3 regions of the Chryseobacterium subflavum genome follow, and region 3 is predicted to be linked to each of the others. Evidence: riboswitches for the same ligand, from Rfam matches in the RefSeq annotation. Region 3 holds a riboswitch; each other region holds the start of a gene.
The links. Region 3 has a riboswitch for S-adenosylmethionine ahead of AC0INN_RS12755 (SusC/RagA family TonB-linked outer membrane protein). Riboswitches for the same ligand answer to the same signal wherever they lie in the genome.
Positions count from the first base shown of each region.

Region 1: another riboswitch for S-adenosylmethionine. It lies ahead of AC0INN_RS13470 (alpha/beta fold hydrolase); the one in region 3 lies ahead of AC0INN_RS12755 (SusC/RagA family TonB-linked outer membrane protein).
Region 2: another riboswitch for S-adenosylmethionine. It lies ahead of AC0INN_RS09715 (TonB-dependent receptor plug domain-containing protein); the one in region 3 lies ahead of AC0INN_RS12755 (SusC/RagA family TonB-linked outer membrane protein).

Region 1 is NZ_JBVTMR010000002.1:905,274-908,559, reverse strand. It holds gene AC0INN_RS13475 (ACT domain-containing protein) at 1-929, opposite strand, end outside; gene AC0INN_RS13470 (alpha/beta fold hydrolase) at 941-1,930, opposite strand; SAM riboswitch class I at 1,994-2,102, opposite strand; gene AC0INN_RS13465 (MGH1-like glycoside hydrolase domain-containing protein) at 2,292-3,286, shown strand, end outside.
Region 2 is NZ_JBVTMR010000002.1:98,238-101,523, reverse strand. It holds gene AC0INN_RS09720 (outer membrane beta-barrel family protein) at 1-1,433, opposite strand, end outside; SAM-I-IV-variant riboswitch at 1,633-1,731, shown strand; gene AC0INN_RS09715 (TonB-dependent receptor plug domain-containing protein) at 2,037-3,286, shown strand, end outside.
Region 3 is NZ_JBVTMR010000002.1:755,819-759,104, reverse strand. It holds gene AC0INN_RS12755 (SusC/RagA family TonB-linked outer membrane protein) at 1-1,389, opposite strand, end outside; SAM riboswitch class I at 1,473-1,569, opposite strand; gene AC0INN_RS12750 (type II 3-dehydroquinate dehydratase) at 1,815-2,219, shown strand; gene pckA (phosphoenolpyruvate carboxykinase (ATP)) at 2,270-3,286, opposite strand, start outside.

The DNA.
Region 1 (3,286 bases), 150 kb from region 3:
ATGGTATCGATCAAAGGCAAACCTGCTCCCACATTGGTTTCGTAAAGGTATCGCCTGTTATTTTTATTCAACGTATATCTTAGTTTACGATATTCTTCTATTGGAAGGGTATTGAAAATCTTGTTGGAAGATACAAGATCAAATCCGTTCTCAGCTAAAGCATGATAATTCTTAACAAAATCCTTACTCGCCGTATTATCAACCACAATAAGATTCTCCAGCTGATTCTCTCTGGAGAAACTGATCAGTTCATCAACATTGGAAGGGTTTTCAGCAACTAAAACCTCATCATTCCAATTATGACCAAAACCTTTTTTATTGAATGCTATTTTTCTTGAATTAGCAACAGCCACTACTTTAAGATCTATTTTTTTCCGTCTCTTAATTTCTTCGGAAGATTCCAATACCTGGTCAATCAGAGTTTTACCCACATTCCCATGTCCAATGATTGCAAGATGAACGGTTTTAGGTTTTTTGGATATTTCAGATTCAATGATATTCTTAGTTTTCTCATCCTGAGAAGAGGTAACTACAATATTTACTCTTTTTTCACTTGCTATCTGATTCAGAAGCAAAGGAAAAACATTATTTCTTGCCAGTTCCGCCAGTATTTTATTAAAATCTTCAGCTACAAACCCCAGAACTGAAACGTTATTAATACTATAAATCTGAGATACTGCTCCTGATTTCCTTTCCGCTTCAAATTCCTCAATCAGACAATTAACCGCATTTTCAGAATCGTTTTCGTGAACCAAAATTGATATTCCGTTTTCTATAGCCTGTTGTGAGATCACTCCTACACTAATCCTGGCTAAAGTAAGTGCTTTAAAAATTCTACCGTCAATACCGATTTCCCCTAAGAAATCTTCTCCTTCAAATTTGATGATTGATCTGTTCTTTAAAAATTTTATTTCGTTAACATTTTTCATCTGTTCATTCTTTATTGTTTAGCTTTATTACAGGTTTCTTGTAATTGTTCAGTTTCTTTCTGTAATAAAATGGTTTTAATGATATTATTTAATTGTTTGTATTCCATTAGGAAGGCATCATGCCCGTGAACTGAGGTGATCTCGTGATAAGAAACATCCTTTTTTTTACCTTTCAGTTTTTCAAAACACATCCGGATTTCGGAAGCAGGAAAGAACAAATCTGTATCAACGGAGATCAAGTGCATTCGTGCCTGTACATTCTCCAGCCTTTCTTCCTCGGCATTAATGTTCATCAGCAAATGATTCATCAGTTGATAAGATTTTAAACTAAATCTTTCATTAAGAGCTTTTCCGTGATATTCAAGCCAATCTTCCGATTCAAGCTTATTTTTTGCGGTATTGTATTTATTTTGAAATCTGTCGTTTAAAGATTGTGGGGTTCTATAACATAGCATTGCATGGATTCTTGCCTTTTGTAACGGAGCGTCATTTCCATTTAATAAAAATTTCTGAACCATACATTGCGCATGCAGCCAATCATGAGTTCTGAAATCACAGGCAATGGGAATAAATACTTCTGCAAGTTCCGGGCGTTTAACCAGCATTTCCCATCCTATTCCTCCACCAAGAGAACCTCCGATAATCGCATATAGACTTTTAATGTTAAGTAATTCTAGCCCTTTTAAAAATATGCCTGCAATATCCGAAGGAGTAAACTCTTCATATTCTTCAATTAAAAAATCATCGTAACCATTTCCGGGAATATTGAAACACAAAACCGTATAGACATTGGTATCAACCACCTGGCCATCTCCTACTAATTGCTTCCACCAGCCATTTGTTCCCGATACATTGGAATTTCCCGTTAAAGCATGGTTGATTAAAATAACAGGTGCTGAAAACAGCTCTTTCCCGAAGGTCTGATAGCTCAACGGGATATTGCATTCCTTTCCGGAATTAGTTTGATACGAAAGATTAATATGTTTTAGTTCTGTTTTCAATTCTATTATACATTATTTATAATACAATTGAAAATGCCACAGGAAATGGCTGAAAAACTCAGTAAGTTATCTGTCCAAAAAATAATTTGGTAGAACGTAGCACCTTCTTCGCTTGCGCAAAGGGTTGCTAAGGTTTCATCGGGTCTAATCCCTCAACCTTTCTTGATAACATTTTCAATATTTGAATGATCGAATGGTGCAAAGATATAACATTTTATTTAATTTTTTCATGAAAAAAATAATTTATTCTGAAAATCCCTGTAATCATTATAGTTACAAGGATGTATTAAGAATTATTCAGATAGAAAAAATTGGAATTATTTTTCAAAAAAATTACCTTCGTAGTGAAAAATGATGAACTATGACTGCAGAAAAACAAAGATTACAGGATATAAAATGGAAAAACTGGGGGCCTTATGTAAGCAACAGACAATGGGGTAATGTTCGTGAGGATTATAGTCCCAATGGCAATGCGTGGAATTTCACCAATCATGATAAAGCTGAAAGTTATGCCTACCGTTGGGGTGAAGAAGGGATTGCCGGAATATCGGACACCAAACAGCTTTTTTGTTTCGCTCTTTCATTTTGGAACAAAAAGGACAAAATGATCAAAGAACGTTTTTTCGGATTGAGTAATCCCCAGGGCAATCATGGTGAAGATATCAAAGAGATCTTTTACTATCTGGACAACACGCCTACCCATAGTTATATGAAGATGGTGTATAAATATCCGATCCATGAATTTCCTTATGATCACCTGCTATCTGAAAACGGCAGACGAAGCAAAAAGGAAGCTGAATTTGAAATCTTTGATACCGGAATCTTTGATAATGATGAATATTTTGATATTTTCATCGAATACTGTAAAGCAGATGCTGAAGATTTTTTAGTCCGTATCACAGTTTGTAACAGGAGCCAAAACGACGCACCTATTGTTGTTGCTCCAACAGCCTGGTTCCGTAACAACTGGAAATGGGGATATAATACTTATAAAGGTCAGCTAAACGCCTCATACAACGGTTGTATTGATATTAACCATGATAGTATTTCCATCAAAAAATTCTATTCAAGAAATACCGGTGCCAAAAGTCTCTTTTGTGATAATGAAACCAATACACCTAAATTATACGGAGCTCCTTTAACAGATAACACCTATTTCAAGGATGGTATAAACGATCACATTATTCATAACTCCAATACCGTTAATCCGGAAAAAAGAGGTTCAAAAGCCGCTTTTGTGATTGAAGAAATTATTGGTGGGGGACAATCAAAAACCTTTGATTTCAGGTTGGCGCCAAACGACACCGATGAACCATTTCATCATTTTGATGAGATTTTCAACACCCGGATTGCTGA
Region 2 (3,286 bases), 660 kb from region 3:
GAAATACTTGGCAGGCTGATCTTCTTGTTATAGTTTGCTGAAACAGAAACCTGATTCATAAAGCTGTACTGAACGCTTGCATTTGGAAATAATTTAAACTTATTAAAAGGGATCAGATTTTTCTGAACTATTGCACCGGTACTGTCAATCACCCTTGTAATTCCAGAGATGTCATAATTTTCAGCCCTTGATCCTAATGTGAAATCGAATTTTTTCAATTTAGCCTGGAACTCAAGATAGGTGGAAGCGGTCTGTCGTTGATAGTCCAGATTGGTCAAACCTCTGCTTTGGGTATCGAAGTTTTGTTTTTCATATAATCCACCGAAACTTACCTTTCCTCCATCAAGGATCTTGATTGGTTGCGAATAATCCACTTTAAAATTAGCAATTCTCATGTCAGATTCATTGTTCAGTAAAAGGCCATCCGAAAACCTTGGAAAGTTTTCGTTAGGATTGATGTAACTGATATCTCTGAAAATATTATTCTGATCAAATTTACTCGTTGATTTGGTATATCCGAACTGGAAATCCAGTTTTTGAGATTTATCACTAAAGCGTTTCTGATAGGTTATTACCGCTTCCTGTCTCAAATTATTCGTGTAAGCGGCATCAAATGCATGAAAATATCCTTCCCTGATACTGTCTTTAACAGGAATGTACGGTAGGTCAGCAAAACCGTTACTATCTGTGTAATTGCTGTTTTTATTATGATAGATATCGTAATTTAATAATAATCTGTCCTGTCCCAGATCAAATGTTAAGCCCGATTTCGCGAAATAACCACGGCCGATTCTATCCGTATTGCTTAATAATAAATCATTTTGATTCGAATTCAGCATACTTTCCCGATAGTTCTGTCCGATGTTCAGCTGCCATCCGAAATATTTATTACGGGCGTTTAAATTTAAAGAGTTGCTGGTTCTGCTTCTCAACTTACCGTAGTTGGTAAATGAATAATTTCCTGAATAAGTTGCCGTAAGATATTTATTGGCATTTTTGTTCGTAATGATATTCATAATTGCACCCCCGGAAGTTGCCGGGAATTCAGCGCCAGGTTGAGTGATCACTTCAATTCGGTCTACAGAATTGGCAGGCATCCCTTCCAAAAATGAATTGAGTTCATTGGAAGTAATGTTTAAAGGGCGTCCGTTAAGATAAACATCAAGGATCTTTCCCTGATACATCATACCGGCAATATCAGTAGACACCAGACCCGGAAGTTTTTTGATACCCTCTAAAACATTTCCGTTGTTCAGCTGGGGCTGTTCTGAAAAATCAAAAATAGTCCGGTCTGCTTTTTGTTCAACGGCTTTTTTAGTTTTGGTAATTACAACCCCTTCGATCTGCTTTTCCTTGACCTGGTTGTTGGTTTTTTCCTGAGCCTTTGTGACAATAATGCTTAAGGAAAATAAAACGAGTACAATTTTTTTCATAATGGTTTTTACTACTACTCAGTTAGACGTTTAAAATAAAAAAATGTTACAAGGAAAGTTTTTAGAGGGTTGTTTTATTCCATGAAATACCTCACAATAGAATATAATCATATTGCATCATCATACGGCTTGGTTTTGCGATTGATTTAAAAATTTTACAAATTATTTTTTTATTTGTAAAATAGTTATATCTTTGCCTCACAATTATCAAGAATCTCATAGATGGGATAGCAACCTGCAAAACAAGCAAGGTGCTGAAATAGATAAGCCGGCAAGCTCCGGAAAAAATGTTTTTCTATTCATTCCCATCTTACAATTTTTGTTTAAAATTTAAAATCAATGTTTAAGAACAGGGAAAATTACAGCACAATGAATTTGACTTTTTGCCCGGCAGATATCGAAGCAAAGCTTCTGTATGCTGGTGATCACTCATGGCATTTCGTGATGTGTATGTGTTGTTGTTCTTAGCCTCTGGTTTCTATTAACTAATAAAACCGTTTATCATTTTTCTTTTAGCCTTGTGTTTTCAAGGTTACAGGATACTTTTTGCTTAAAATTTTAAGCAAACAAAAAAATTATAACAAAAATTTAAAAATAAAACACATGCGCCATTTTAAAAATAGAAGTATCATTGCTTCGGCCACTTTAATTTCGACGTTTTACTTCGCCCAGTCTGATACTCTAAAATCAAAAAAAATCGATGAGGTTGTTCTTCTCGGTTCAAGAGGATCAGGTAGATCATTAACAGATACTCCGGTTCCGGTAGACGTTATTAACATTTCAAAAATATTGAAACAAAGCCCGGTTAATAATATAAGCCAGGCTCTAAACTATATTGTCCCTTCTTTTTCCTCCACATCGCATACTGTAAATGACGGGACGGATTTTGTGGATCCTGCACAATTGAGGGGTTTAGGTCCCGATCAGGTTTTAGTTTTACTTAATGGGAAAAGAAGGCATCAGTCTTCACTCATCAATGTAACCCTTACACCAGGTAGGGGTTCGGTGGGAACAGATCTTAATGCGATTCCTGCTTTTGCTTTGGATAAAATTGAAGTGCTTCGGGATGGTGCTTCTGCACAATACGGATCTGATGCTATTGCAGGAGTTGTCAATTTAGGTCTTAAAAAAAGATTGGGGTTATCCGGTCAGTTATTTTTGGGAGGATATGCTTCACCGGTTACCAACAATTTTTCCGGTGGACTGGATGGAGAAACCATCTCTTTAGACCTGAATTATGGATTCAAACTTGGAAAACAGGGTTTCTTCAATATTACCACATCAACACAATACCGGGATCCTTATTCCCGAGCTGGTGTGAGGAATGGCGATATATACAATGCCTATAATGCTATTAACTACAGGGCTGCTCAAGATGGGATAGATATAGACGGGCTTTATAAGAATATAAATAATACTTCCAATAGCCAGCAAATTATCAATACGATTAAACAATATGCAACAAAAGTAAATTATTTTTCATCTGATTTACAGAATAAAATTGCAAACGCCAATAACATTTCAACTTTACAGGGTTTATTAGGAGGGGATGTTACCAATGATGAACTTGCATATAGAGGACTTCAACGGAAAGACTTCAGTATCAGGGCAGGACAGTCGAAACTACAATCAGCCCAGGTATATTATAATTCGGAAATTCCGATTAATGATGACTGGAAGGTGTATTCTTTTGGAGGATATAGCTACAGGCTGGGGAATGCCGGAGGTTTTTTCCGTTTGCCTAATACCGAGAGAAATATCAATTTTATAACACCCAACGGATATCTGCCACAGATTGAGTCTACCATTAATGATTATTCATATGCAGCTGGGATCAAAGGAAAATGGAATGA
Region 3 (3,286 bases):
ACCTCCGATTTCACTACCTTCCCCAAGTAACGGATTTGAATAATAATGGCCATTATAATTTACCAAGTCAATTGAAAAACTGGATTTAAATTTTAATTCCGGTAAGAAGGTAAAATCCAAATACCCTTTTCCTGAAAAGTTATCTTCCCTGTTTTCATTTTTGTCTAATGGCAAAGTTGCTGCTGCATTTTGATTTTGCAAAGCACTTGTCGGCCTGTACTTTCCGAAGTCGTAAATTGTATTTCCGTTAGCATCAAGCTTATAGCTTCCGTCAGGATTTCTTTCATAGTATGGATAAAAAGAAGGAATTACTCTGGATGCATTAATAATATTATCAGTTCTTGAATCGGAAGATGGTGGTGCCTCCTGAAGACTATTGGTATAGCTAAGGTTTGCTCCAACTGTTAACCATTTTTTCACTTCATTATTAATCTTCAATCTCGTACTGTATTTTGTAAATCCGGATCCTATGGCAATACCCTTATCATCAAGATATCCCAATGAGAAAAAGTAGTTTCCTTTTTCATTTCCGCCACTAAAATCAAGATCAACCTGGTTTCTTGAGGCCACTCTTTGTAGTATATCCCTCCAGTCATCATTCCATAAAGGCCTTGCTCCAGGCAGCAGTTTTCCATCTGTCCCTACCGGTTTTGCATAGTTAGAACCATATGGATTGATGCCCAGGTTATTCACAAGATTATCTGTGGCCATTTGTGCTGCCTGTTGTGCTGAAACCTGTGCTGATTTATAACCATTTCTCATTGCTTCCCAATATAATTGAAAATACTGGTCCGTGGTAACCTGTTCATAGTCCTTTACAGCCCTGCTGGAAAATCCCTGACTGATATTAAAATTGATTCGTGATTCTCCTTTTTTCCCTGACTTTGTAGTCACAATAATCACTCCGTTAGCACCTCTTGATCCATACAGAGAGCTTGCCGTAGCATCTTTCAAAACACTAATTGATTCTATATCATTTGGGCTGATAGAATTGATATTTCCATCAAAAGGAATTCCATCCACCACGAATAAAGGATTACTTGAGGCACTAATAGATCCGATCCCCCTGATACGGATTGTTGCCGTAGCACCCGGTTGGCCTGAAGCACTTACTGCCTGCAATCCCGCTACCTGCCCTTCCAAAGCTTTTGTAATATTGGTTACCGGCCGATTATTAATCTTTTCGCTGGAGATCGTCGCTACAGAACCTGTGTAACTCGTCTTTTTCGCTTTACCGTAAGCTACTACAACGACTTCATCAATATCTTTTTCCCTAAGCGTATCTTTCTTCTGCTTTATCTCCTGCCCATTAACACTAATAATGCCTAAGAAAAACAAAGCACCGGGTGAAATCCAAACACCAGCTTTGAATAAATTTTTACTAACCATAATCAATTTTATTTGTTAAATATTAAAAAAATACCCTTTGCGGAAAACACAGCAAAGGGCATCAAGAAATTGATTTAACCAAATGCTTATTTTTCCTTAAAAGGCTGAATGTAACACCTTGCATCATGCAGGTTGTTAAGACTTCGTAGGGTCAGTTCCCTCCATCTTTCTTTATAAGCCGATCGAAATATGGATGCAAATCTAAAAACAATTAGTCTATAAAACAAGTAGACTAATTTATTTTTTATTTTAAATTCTCAAAAATTAACTTAATTTTCACTTAAAACACCTGTTAATAAACCATTAGAGAAAATGTTAAATTTTTAAACATGAGAAATATCATTAAAAATAATGTAAAACATCTTCTTCAAATAAAACCCGTAAAATATCCGCACTAATCGAAAAAAACTTTTTAATTTTATGTTATGAAAATTTTAATCATAAACGGACCGAATCTAAATCTGTTGGGTACAAGAGAACCTGAAATTTATGGAATAATTTCAATGGATGAATATTTGGAAAAACTAAAAGATGAATTCCTTTCTTACGAACTGAACTATTATCAATCGAATATTGAAGGAGAATTAATTAACAGACTTCAGGAAGATGATTTTGATGCTGTTATTATCAATCCGGGGGCTTTTACTCATTACTCTTATGCGATAGCCGACTGTTTAAAGAATATACAGAAACCTAAGATTGAAGTACATATCAGCAATATTTATAAAAGAGAAGAATTCCGGCAAAAGTCAGTAACAGCGGCTCACACAGATGCTGTATTATCCGGCTTTGGAATGAAAGGATACAGACTGGCTTTATTAAGCTTTTAGGATGTTTTAATACATAAAAAAGCCTCATCAATGATGAGGCTTTTCTTTTTTTATATTGTTTGTTCTTGTAATTGAGGTCCGGAAGCAACCAGCTTTTTCCCCTCTTCAGTGTTACAATACTGTTCAAAATTCTTAATATATCTTGATGCTAAGTCTTTAGCCTTCTCTTCCCACTCTGAAGCATCACTGTATGTATGTCTTGGATCCAGAATGCCTTCTGAAACATTGGGTAAAGAAGTAGGAATTTCCAAGTTCATAATAGGTACTTGTGCCTTAGGAGCGTTCTCAATAGATCCATCAATTATTGCATCAATAATGGCTCTTGTATCTTTTAATGAGATTCTTTTTCCTGTACCGTTCCATCCTGTATTTACCAAATAAGCTTTTGCTCCATGTTCTTTCATTTTACCAATCAAGGTTTTAGAGTACATGGTAGGATGTAACGTAAGAAATGCCTCACCAAAAGCCGGAGAGAATGAAGGTTCTGGAGAAGTAATTCCTCTTTCAGTTCCTGCTAATTTAGAAGTATATCCACATAAAAAGTGGTATTGAGCCTGATTTTCATCTAAAATTGAAACCGGAGGTAATACTCCGAATGCATCAGCTGAAAGATAAACAATCTTCTTAGCATGCCCAGCTTTAGAAGGCAGTACAATTTTGTTAATATGGTAAATCGGATAAGAAACTCTCGTGTTTTCAGTGATTGAATTATCAGTATAATCAGAAACACCATTATTTACAACAACATTTTCAAGAAGAGCATCTCTTTTAATTGCTCTGAAAATGTCCGGTTCTTTTTCTTCCGATAAGTCAATTACTTTTGCATAGCAACCTCCCTCATAGTTGAAAACTCCATTGTTATCCCAACCGTGTTCATCGTCACCAATAAGATATCTTTTAGGATCAGCGGATAAAGTTGTTTTACCTGTTCCGGAAAGGCCGAAGAACAAAGCAACATCTCCTTCTTCTCCTACGTTTGCAGAACAGTGCATAGATGCCATTCCTTTTAGCGGAAGGTAGTAGTTCATCATTGCGAACATTCCTTTTTTCATTTCTCCTCCATACCA